DNA from 3 places in the Psychrobacillus sp. PGGUH221 genome. Region 3 is predicted to be linked to each of the others. Evidence: predicted binding sites of a transcription regulator. Region 3 holds the regulator's gene; each other region holds the start of a gene.
What was found. Region 3 encodes CtsR, which represses protease genes until heat stress. Its sites were predicted from a motif close to ATGGTCAATAAAGGTCAAACA; they were not measured.
Positions count from the first base shown of each region.

Region 1 (3,284 bases), on a different contig from region 3:
TAAAAGATAAATCAGCAGGGCATGCAGTTACCCGAAAAGGATTACTTGAAGTAACGAAATGGCTAGCAAACAATTTGGCTTAAAGAACGTAGTTTGTTATGATGAAATAAAGTGTCAGGGAGGTTTTATAAAAATGGATCAAGATATGAAAGACAGTATGATGGGTGCACTAGAAAACGTTATTGACCCTGAGCTCGGTATTGATATTGTCAATTTGGGTTTAGTATATGATGTTGATTTGACAGATGAGGGGCTTGCAACCGTAACAATGACTCTTACTTCCATTGGATGCCCAATGGGTCCAATGATTGTGGATCAAGTAAAAACAGCACTTGGCGAATTACCTGAAGTAAAAGAAACAGAAGTAAATATAGTTTTCAATCCACCATGGTCAAAAGAAAATATGTCTCGATATGCTAAAATTGCATTGGGAATAAGATAATAAGAAAAGCGGAAGCACCTTACGGCGTCTTCCGCTTTTAATCTATTCTGCATATGTGTAACGGACAGTTATCGCATTCAATTTCTTTACGTAAATAGTCCAAATCGTGAATGGTTATTATACCTTTTTTAAAATTAACAATTCCTGATTTTTTTAAATCATTTAACATTCGATTCACAACTTCTCGACTAGTTGCACAAAAATTTGCTAATTCTTGATTAGTTAAGTGATGTTCAATAACGATACTTCCATCTTTTTGAGGAATTCCATACGTATTGGTAAGTCGTATTAAAGTAGAAAAGAGTGCTCCTTTTTTTCCGTGTAACAATAAATCTCTAAATCTCGTTTCATTCTTTAAATGATTTATTTGTACAATTTTCATCCATTCTTTCATAAGGGGAGGGGAAGACGTTAAAAAATTTTCCAGTTGTGTTCTTGAAAGAGCATATATTTGCGTTGGCTCGATAGCGTGTGCAGATACTGCATGATATACAGTTTCACAAAAAACGGATGTTTCACCGATAATACTTTCAGGTCCGGTAATTTTTAAAGTAAATATTCGTCCACTCTCCGAATCCTTCGTAATTCTAACATATCCAGAAACGATATAATACACTTCATCGGATCGTTCTCCTTCATTAAAAATAGGGCGATCCTTTTCAATTTTCATAATGGAACCAAATTGGTCAAATAATGAATTTATACCTTCAAACAAAGGAGTATTCTCGCTCATTAATAATCACAACCTTTCCATCTGTATAACAATAATAGCATATTAACCCTATATACATAGGTAAAATCGCTTTTCTTTACAAATAATAAAAGAAAATATTATAATTATATTAGTCAAAAAAGGTCAAACTATTTCAAAAGGAGATGGTTGGGTATGCAAATGAAACAACAGGATGAAAAAAGTCCATTAGAAACTTATGGACGCAATTTAGTGACCGCAGTAAAAGAAGGAAAAATGGACCCTGTTATCGGAAGAGATCAAGAAATACGGGATGTTATTCGTATATTATCTAGAAAAACAAAAAATAATCCTGTCCTAATTGGAGAGCCAGGTGTTGGAAAAACTGCAATTGTGGAAGGTTTGGCGCAACGAATTGTACGAAAAGATGTACCGGAAGGACTAAAAGAAAAAGAAATTTTTGAGCTAGATATGAGTTCTTTAATAGCAGGTGCAAAATATCGCGGAGAATTTGAAGAGCGTTTACAAGCTGTTTTGAAGCAAGTTAAAGAAAGTGATGGACAAATTATATTATTTATAGATGAAATCCATACAATAGTAGGTGCTGGAAAATCTGACGGTGCAATGGATGCGGGGAACATGCTAAAACCAATGCTTGCTCGTGGAGAATTACATTGTATCGGAGCAACCACTTTAGATGAATACCGCCTGTATATTGAAAAGGATCCAGCACTTGAAAGAAGATTTCAACAAGTGCTTGTTCGAGAGCCTTCTGTCGAAGATACAGTATCCATTTTACGTGGATTGAAAGAGCGCTTTGAATTACATCATGGTGTGCGCATTCATGATAGAGCTATTATAGCAGCTGCGGAATTATCAAATAGATACATTACAGAACGTTTTTTACCCGACAAAGCAATCGATTTAGTAGATGAAGCATGTGCAATGATTCGAACAGAAATTGATTCAATGCCCCAAGAGCTAGATGAAGTAACACGAAAAATGATGCAGCTTCAAATTGAAGAACAAGCCTTAATGAAAGAAAAAGATGCTGCCAGTCAAAAAAGACTTGAACAGTTACGCCAAGACCTATTGGAATTAGAACAATCTACAAGTGACATGCGAAACAAATGGAAACAGGAAAAAGAATCTATTCAGGTCATTCAACAAAAAAGAGAAGAACTAGATCGATTTAGAAGAGAACTGGAAGAAGCAGAAAATAAATATGATTTAAACAAGGCAGCTGAGCTACGGCATGGGAAAATACCTTCATTAGAAAAAGAATTGCAACGATATGAACAACAAATTAATGATCAATCTGATGTTCGCTTGTTACGTGAAGAAGTCACTTCAGAAGAAATTGCTTCTATTGTATCAAGATGGACAGGAATTCCAGTAACGAAATTGGTCGAAGGAGAAAGAGAAAAACTCCTTCGTTTAAAAGAGACACTTGGTGAAAGAGTTATTGGACAAGATCAAGCAGTGCAATTAGTAACTGAAGCGGTTTGGCGTGCAAGAGCAGGTATAAAGGATCCTAAAAAACCAATTGGTTCCTTCTTATTTTTAGGTCCAACAGGTGTAGGGAAAACGGAACTTGCTAAATCGTTGGCTGCGAACCTGTTTGATTCGGAAGAGCATTTTATACGTATCGATATGTCTGAATATATGGAGAAACATAGTGTTTCTCGTTTAGTTGGAGCACCTCCAGGATATATTGGGTACGAAGAAGGTGGCCAATTAACAGAAGCAGTTCGTCGAAATCCATATTCTGTCGTACTATTAGATGAAATAGAAAAAGCTCATCCAGATGTAGCGAATATATTATTACAACTAATGGATGATGGACGTATTACAGATAGCCAAGGAAGAATAGTTAATTTTACAAATACGGTAGTTATCCTAACTTCTAATATTGGTTCACAATATCTTGGAAATACAACTGGAGTCATCGGGGAAGAAGAAGAAAGTCTTGTAATGGCAGCGTTAAGGGACCATTTTAAACCTGAGTTATTAAACCGCTTAGATGACATTATCATGTTCCATTCTTTAACTATTCATCATTTTGAAAAAATCACTGAAAAATATGTAAAACAGCTACAAAATCGTGTTCAAGAACAAGAGATCAATTTACAAGTAAATCATGAAGTGATT
Region 1 covers NZ_JAQMHQ010000001.1:236,048-239,331, reverse strand. Annotated here, with positions in the region: gene PGC35_RS01165 (prolyl oligopeptidase family serine peptidase) at 1-83, shown strand, start outside; gene PGC35_RS01160 (metal-sulfur cluster assembly factor) at 134-442, shown strand; gene PGC35_RS01155 (Crp/Fnr family transcriptional regulator) at 480-1,175, opposite strand; gene PGC35_RS01150 (ATP-dependent Clp protease ATP-binding subunit) at 1,329-3,284, shown strand, end outside.
Region 1: the regulator CtsR is predicted to act here: its motif matches at 1,285-1,305, upstream of PGC35_RS01150 (ATP-dependent Clp protease ATP-binding subunit).

Region 2 (3,284 bases), on a different contig from region 3:
TTACATTGAAAGAATTAGGTGAAATGGTTTCCACTGGAAATGTGAGTAAATCAGGAATAAATCATCGTTTGCGTAAAATAGATGAAATTGCAGACGCACTTCGTAGAGGCGAGACAATTTAGGGAAATGGAGCGTAGAAAAATGACAGAAAAACAAGTCGAAGTCAAATTACCAGCCGGACTACAAGCGAGACAGGCAGCTTTATTTGTCCAAGAGGCTAATCGTTATATTGCAGATGTTTATTTAGAAAAAGATGCGAAGAAAGTAAATGCAAAAAGTATCATGGGAATTATGAGCCTAGCTATCAGTAAAGGAATCACCGTAACATTGAGTGCAGATGGTTCGGACGAGGAAGAAGCAGTAGAGGCATTAGCAAAATTTATTTCTCATGAAAATTAAAAAAGAGAGCGCCCAACTAGTCAGCTTAGACGAAAAGGCGGTCTTTTTATTTAGGCTTTTTATTATAGTGGATATGCTAAGGGTTCTTTACATGGGCTTACAATGTTTGTGACCGGATAAAGTTATTTCTGACCGGATAGTTATAAATGTGTCTGGATAAAAGAATTACTGACCGTATAAAACATTTTCTGTCCACATAAAAGGTTTTCTGGCCAATGAGATGTTTCACACATCGTAATCTATAAAAAAGAGTGGAGGGGTTGACCAAAGTCATTTCCCTCCACTCTTTTATGATTCTTAATCACTTAAGATTTTCTAATTATGCTTTTTTCATTTCGCTACGGTCGATAATATGGTCGATTAAACCATATTCTTTTGCACGTTCAGCAGTCATGAAATTATCACGATCTGTGTCTCTAGCGATTACTTCAATAGGTTGACCAGTGCGTTCAGAAATAATGTTATTTAATTTATCACGTAAAAATAAAATGCGTTTAGCAGCAATTTCAATTTCCGTTGCTTGCCCTTGAGCGCCACCAAGTGGTTGGTGAATCATTACTTCTGCGTTAGGAAGTGCATAGCGTTTTCCTTTTGCTCCGGCTGTAAGAAGGAAAGCACCCATGGAAGCAGCCATACCGATGCAGATTGTTTGTACATCTGGTTTGATGAACTGCATTGTATCATAGATGGCCATACCAGCTGTAATACTTCCGCCTGGGCTATTAATATAGATGGAAATATCTTTATCTGGATCTTCTGCTTCTAAGAATAATAGTTGGGCAACAATGGAGTTAGCCACGTTATCATCGATACCGCTTCCAAGCATAATAATACGGTCTTTTAATAATCGGGAGTAGATGTCATATGCACGTTCTCCACGATTTGTTTGTTCAATAACTGTAGGAATTAAATTCATCCTGATTGCCTCCTTCAAAGGTGGTTTGATTATTTGATTACTGAGAAAAGTTCCCTCAGCTGTAACTTTATCATACACATTAAGGTCAAGGAAGGTCAAATATTAAGCATTGAAATGATAGCTTGAATTATTTGCATTCCATTTGTATAATAGAAAGGTCGCTTGCCCTCGTAGTTTAATGGATATGACACAAGATTCCGGTTCTTGGGATGGGGGTTCGATTCCCTCCGAGGGCGTATTTTAGCTTTTTCAAATCACTCTAAGATGTTGTGTTAACAACGTTTTAGAGTATTTTTTTTTATTATAATGCATAATCGGTGTTCCACTTTTCCTGCTAGAACCACCGCCTTCCGCTCCTAAGTGTGAATAATAATTTTTTTCACATGTAGCCTATTCCACTGTAGTACTCTTTAAAGATATGCTAACCTCAGAAGCTAAATACTTTTTCCTCACTTTTAGTACAACTCACTATTTGTATTACGTACAAAGTCTATCCAAATAATTCCTGCTTCAATCGGAATTCATGTTAACTCTTAAGTAAACATCAAGCGTTCGGAAGGTTGGAATAATTTAATTATTTTTATTTGGAACCTATTTACAATTCAACCGTATTAGTTATTAGTAGAAGATTTGTCAATTTCGACCTTTTGGTTTTAATAAAAGTTCTTGCAGTTTTTTTGTAGCATAGAAGAATATAAATGGCGTAAAGGAGGTGTCGGAGAAATGTTATGGCTATTTGTTTTAGGGATCGCTGGATTGTTTGTTCTAATCGGTTTCGGATACGACTATTTCATTCGGAAAGACTTTAGTGAATTCAATACACCAGAAGTAAACCAAAATGTAGAAAATGCGAAAAGAGATGCAAAAACGGTGGAAAGTGCAAGTTTTAACGGATTCGGTGGTTAGCAACTTCTGATAAGAAGTTACTCTGGATAACATTGTATTGATCAATAGGCTTTTTAGAGGATACCATTTAAAACACTCTACACATAGCTTTATATGTGTAGAGTGTCTTATTATTCATTGTTCCGTCTATTATAAGAAACGCTGTAAGCTTCATGACGGAAGTGTAAGATTGGATCATTGGTTAGTTCAATGCCTTTTCCAACAATCGTCGGATCGAATAATAATTCTACCTTCGGTTGAAGGGCTTTTAATAATGTAAGTTGTCCAACTACAATTTTTTCTCTATCATCTGGCCATGGATCGGTAGGATCATCGGTAGAGTCGCTATCTAATCCTAATCGAATAACTAAATTAAATGAAACTGGGCCATTTGCCAATCGAGAGTTGAGATCCTCGCTAAGATAGTTTGGTGAAGATTTACTCACATCCAAATTAGAGGAGCTCTCTACTAGTTTTACAGGTTGCCACTCGTATTTGATTGCTTGCTGCTTACCATCTTTATTAACAAAGTAAAAGGCATGTATAGGGTAATAGTTCAAGAGTGCATAACTTGTTGGTGGTTGCTTCATTTGTTCTTTAAGCGCGGCGAAAATGTTTTTTCTATCGGGATATTTTTTTAAGATATTTACTATACCTAATCCTAAATCTACCTTATCTAGACCTGTTTTGTCGGCAGTTAGTGTTTTTAGCATGTCTACAAATGTTTCAGGACTCTTCGTTACAAACATGGGGACTGTCGTGCTGACTAAATGACTTGTTTTACCATCTGGTAAGTGGAAGTGGACAGACATACCTTTAGCAGGTGAAAGGAAATCAGCTGCTGATGGATTTGGAGGACTATTTGAGAACCGAACAGTCACAGGGATTTCTTCGTTTTGAAGATGCTCAGCAATCGTAAAAGGTTTTGCGTTTCCTGTTGGTTTAAAAATTGCCTCGTAATATATTCCTTTTGCATGGGCACGACGAGATCTGGGAAACCTACCTTCTATGTTTTCTAGTGCATCGACTGCTTCAGTTGGCAAAGTGCTATGCTCATTAGATGTATTCATCTGAATCACCCCAT
Region 2 covers NZ_JAQMHQ010000009.1:127,363-130,646, reverse strand. Annotated here, with positions in the region: gene whiA (DNA-binding protein WhiA) at 1-122, shown strand, start outside; gene PGC35_RS15890 (HPr family phosphocarrier protein) at 142-399, shown strand; gene clpP (ATP-dependent Clp endopeptidase proteolytic subunit ClpP) at 719-1,315, opposite strand; tRNA gene PGC35_RS15880 (tRNA-Arg) at 1,480-1,551, shown strand; gene PGC35_RS15875 (hypothetical protein) at 2,039-2,221, shown strand; gene PGC35_RS15870 (catalase) at 2,332-3,270, opposite strand.
Region 2: the regulator CtsR is predicted to act here: its motif matches at 1,397-1,417, upstream of clpP (ATP-dependent Clp endopeptidase proteolytic subunit ClpP).

Region 3 (3,284 bases):
CGAGACTCATCCACAGAAAGTTCAATCACTTTTTTCGCACGAGGAGTGTAATGAACGATTGGGCCAACTTCTTCTGTCCCTTTCCCTACTAACTCTTCAATTCCAGCTTCAATAACCTTCGGATCTACTTCGATTGCTTCAAGCGCTTTTGCTGCAATTCCGCTTCCTTCTCGGATAAGACCAAGTAATATATGTTCTGTACCAATAGATTCATGCTTTAAACGAATAGCTTCTTCTTGTGCTAGTTGTAGTACTTTTTGAGATCTTTGTGTAAATCGATTAAACATCATGCAAGTTCCTCTCCTTTTGTATTCAGTTTTTCTCCCATTTGCAACCGTTCCCTTAATAACTTCGCTCGAAACATATCTCGTTCCGAAGCATTTAATGTTGTTTCAGCATACTTTTGAAGAAAACCAGGTTGCATAAACACCATACATTCATTCAAAATAGTTACATCTACGTCTTGAATAAGTCCCATATCTATTCCTAAACGTACATCTGATAAGCATTTTGCCGCTTCTTCTGTCGAAATAATTCGAGCAAAAGAAAGCGTTCCTAGTGAACGGTATAGCCGATCTTCTAGTGTATTTGCAGAATGATTTAATAGTGAATTTCTTGCTTCTCTTTCTTTTTGAATAATTTGTTCGGTAATACTTTGAAGATCGGCAAGTATATCCTCTTCTGTTTTACCTAGGGTCGTCTGATTGGACACTTGATAAACATTGCCGAGCGCTTCGCTACCCTCACCGTATATACCTCTTACAACCATTCCTAGTCTTGAAATAATTGTAATGATTCGGTTCATTTGTTTTGTCATTGTCAAAGCGGGCAAATGCATCATAACAGATGCTCGTAAGCCTGTTCCCGTATTTGTTGGACAACTTGTTAAATAGCCAAATTGTTCATCAAACGCATATGGTAACTCTTTTTCTAATAATCGATCAATCTTATCAGCTTGATCGTATGCTTCTTGTATTTGTAGTCCTGGAAACAAGCACTGAATTCGGATATGATCTTCTTCATTGACCATTACACTGACAGACTCATCATCTGATAGTAATACAGACCCTGTTTTTGGTGAATTGGCTAGTTTCGGACTAATTAAATGCTTTTCTACTAAAACTTGACGGCTTAACTCAGATAAATCTTTTATTTGTATAGAAGTAAAATTTGCATGCAACTCTTCATTTGCATCTAATAAAGTAGCCGAAACGGATTGGTCAATTTTATGCGCTTCGTCTTCGGTAAATGCAAGCGGAAAGCGAAAGCCATTTAAGTTTCTAGCTAAGCGTATTCTAGTACTCATGACTATATCTGAATGCTCTCCATTCCCCGCCATCCAGCTTGATGGAGAATTGTCTAAAAAGCGTTCAATCGACATGTGTTTCGTCACCTCCCGTGGCAAGCTTACTTTCGAGTTCTCTTACCTCGTCTCTTAACTTAGCAGCTTCCTCGAAACGTTCTGTTTCAATAGCATCTTTCATTTGCAAACGAATAGCTTCAATTTTCTTCTTTATCTCTAGTATCTCTCCAAGAGCTCCTGGCGCCTTACCAACATGCGTAGTATTACCGTTATGCAATCGTTTAAATACATTGGGCAGTTGTTTTCTAAAGCTATCGTAGCAAGAAGCACAACCAAACTTCCCTTCATCTAGAAAACGTTGGATGGACCAACCGCATTCATCACAAACTAATTGTGGTTTACTTTGTTTCTGGTGTACCGGCTGCTGATCTGCATGACTGAACCAGTTGGACAGCAGCTGATGTAGGGAGAGTGGATCCTGTTTATACTCTACGTAAAACGGGTGGAGACTATTAGCGCAGACCTCACAATAATGTCTCTCAAAGTGTTCACCGTTATGCACTTGTGTAACCGTTACTTTCGCTGGTCTTTGTTTACAATTTTCACAAATCACTTTTCAACACCCCGTTTAATTCACTTTTTTTCATATTTTATCGTTAATAGCATGGCTCTTAAAATACGAGATCTCAATTCATCTCTTGCAGGAAGCGGAATCGAAAGAGTCGTACGATCCATCGCCGCTAAAATAAGCTTTGCTTCTCGTTTTGTAATGACTTCTTCATCGATTAATCGAAATACAATATCTTCCGTCATCGACTCAGAAGCACCATTTTGTAAGCTTTTTATTATATGCTCAATCAAATCAGCCTTGTTATGCGCACGTACGCGGAGAATTCGAATATATCCCCCACCACCACGCTTACTTTCTACTAAATAACCGCGATCTTGGGTAAATCGAGTATTAATCACATAGTTTATTTGTGATGGAACACATTGAAACTTTTCAGCAATTTCGCTTCTTTTTATTTCAATTTGCCCCTTACTCTCTTCTTCTATAATTGACTTCAAATAACCTTCAATAATGTCAGATATATTTTTCATCTTCTCACCTCTTCTCGCAAACTGACTTTGACTAACTTTGACTATATTATAACGAGAAATTTTTAGATGTGCAATTGATACGATTCGTATCAAAAACAACAAAAAAACTACTAACCGGATTGGTTAGTAGTTAGGTTGTATCAAAGCCACGACTTATATTCCATAAATATTTCACTTGTAAATTAACTGTGTAATAAAGAAGTTCGGTTCTATTTCAATATCATTTATTATATTGAATCCGAAACGTTCGTATAGCTGAATAGCAGGGGTATTTTTTGCTCCAGTTGAAACTTCAACTCGCTGATTTTCTTTTTTGATTTCTAACACATGCTTTAATAATGCGGATGCAATTCCTTTACGAAAAAAGTTCGGATGTACAACGAGTCTGCAAATATCTATAAGTTCGTCAGTGTTCATAAATGATATAAAGCCGATCAACTGCATCTCTTCATAATATCCGATAAAAATTTCCTTTGACATAATTATGTCATGAATAGAATCCTGAAGCTGAGGAATTCCATCAAATTCTATCAGCTCTGCCTCAATTTTATAAGCAAGTAGTTGAATTTCTAAAATCTCCTCAGCAACTTTTTCCTCTTGGTGAAAAAGGATCTGTATCACATTAAAACTCCTTTAAAAGCAATCATATTTTCTTATGATTACTTCTTTGTATTTTCGTTACTTGCTTCCATTTATCTCGTTCTACTTTTCGAGCTACGATATCATTTTTTCTTTCGATATGTGCAAGCTCTCTTAATAGCTTTACATAGCTTTTATATCGCTCTTCTTTTAGGGAGCCTGTCGAAATTGCTTCTCGTATTGCACATCCTGGCTCTTTTTGATGTTTACAATCACGAAAGCGGCATTCATCTGCTAATTC
Region 3 covers NZ_JAQMHQ010000010.1:179,454-182,737, reverse strand. Annotated here, with positions in the region: gene PGC35_RS17595 (ATP-dependent Clp protease ATP-binding subunit) at 1-290, opposite strand, end outside; gene mcsB (protein-arginine kinase McsB) at 287-1,381, opposite strand; gene PGC35_RS17585 (UvrB/UvrC motif-containing protein) at 1,371-1,916, opposite strand; gene PGC35_RS17580 (CtsR family transcriptional regulator) at 1,937-2,404, opposite strand; gene PGC35_RS17575 (GNAT family N-acetyltransferase) at 2,576-3,025, opposite strand; gene rsgA (ribosome small subunit-dependent GTPase A) at 3,048-3,284, opposite strand, start outside.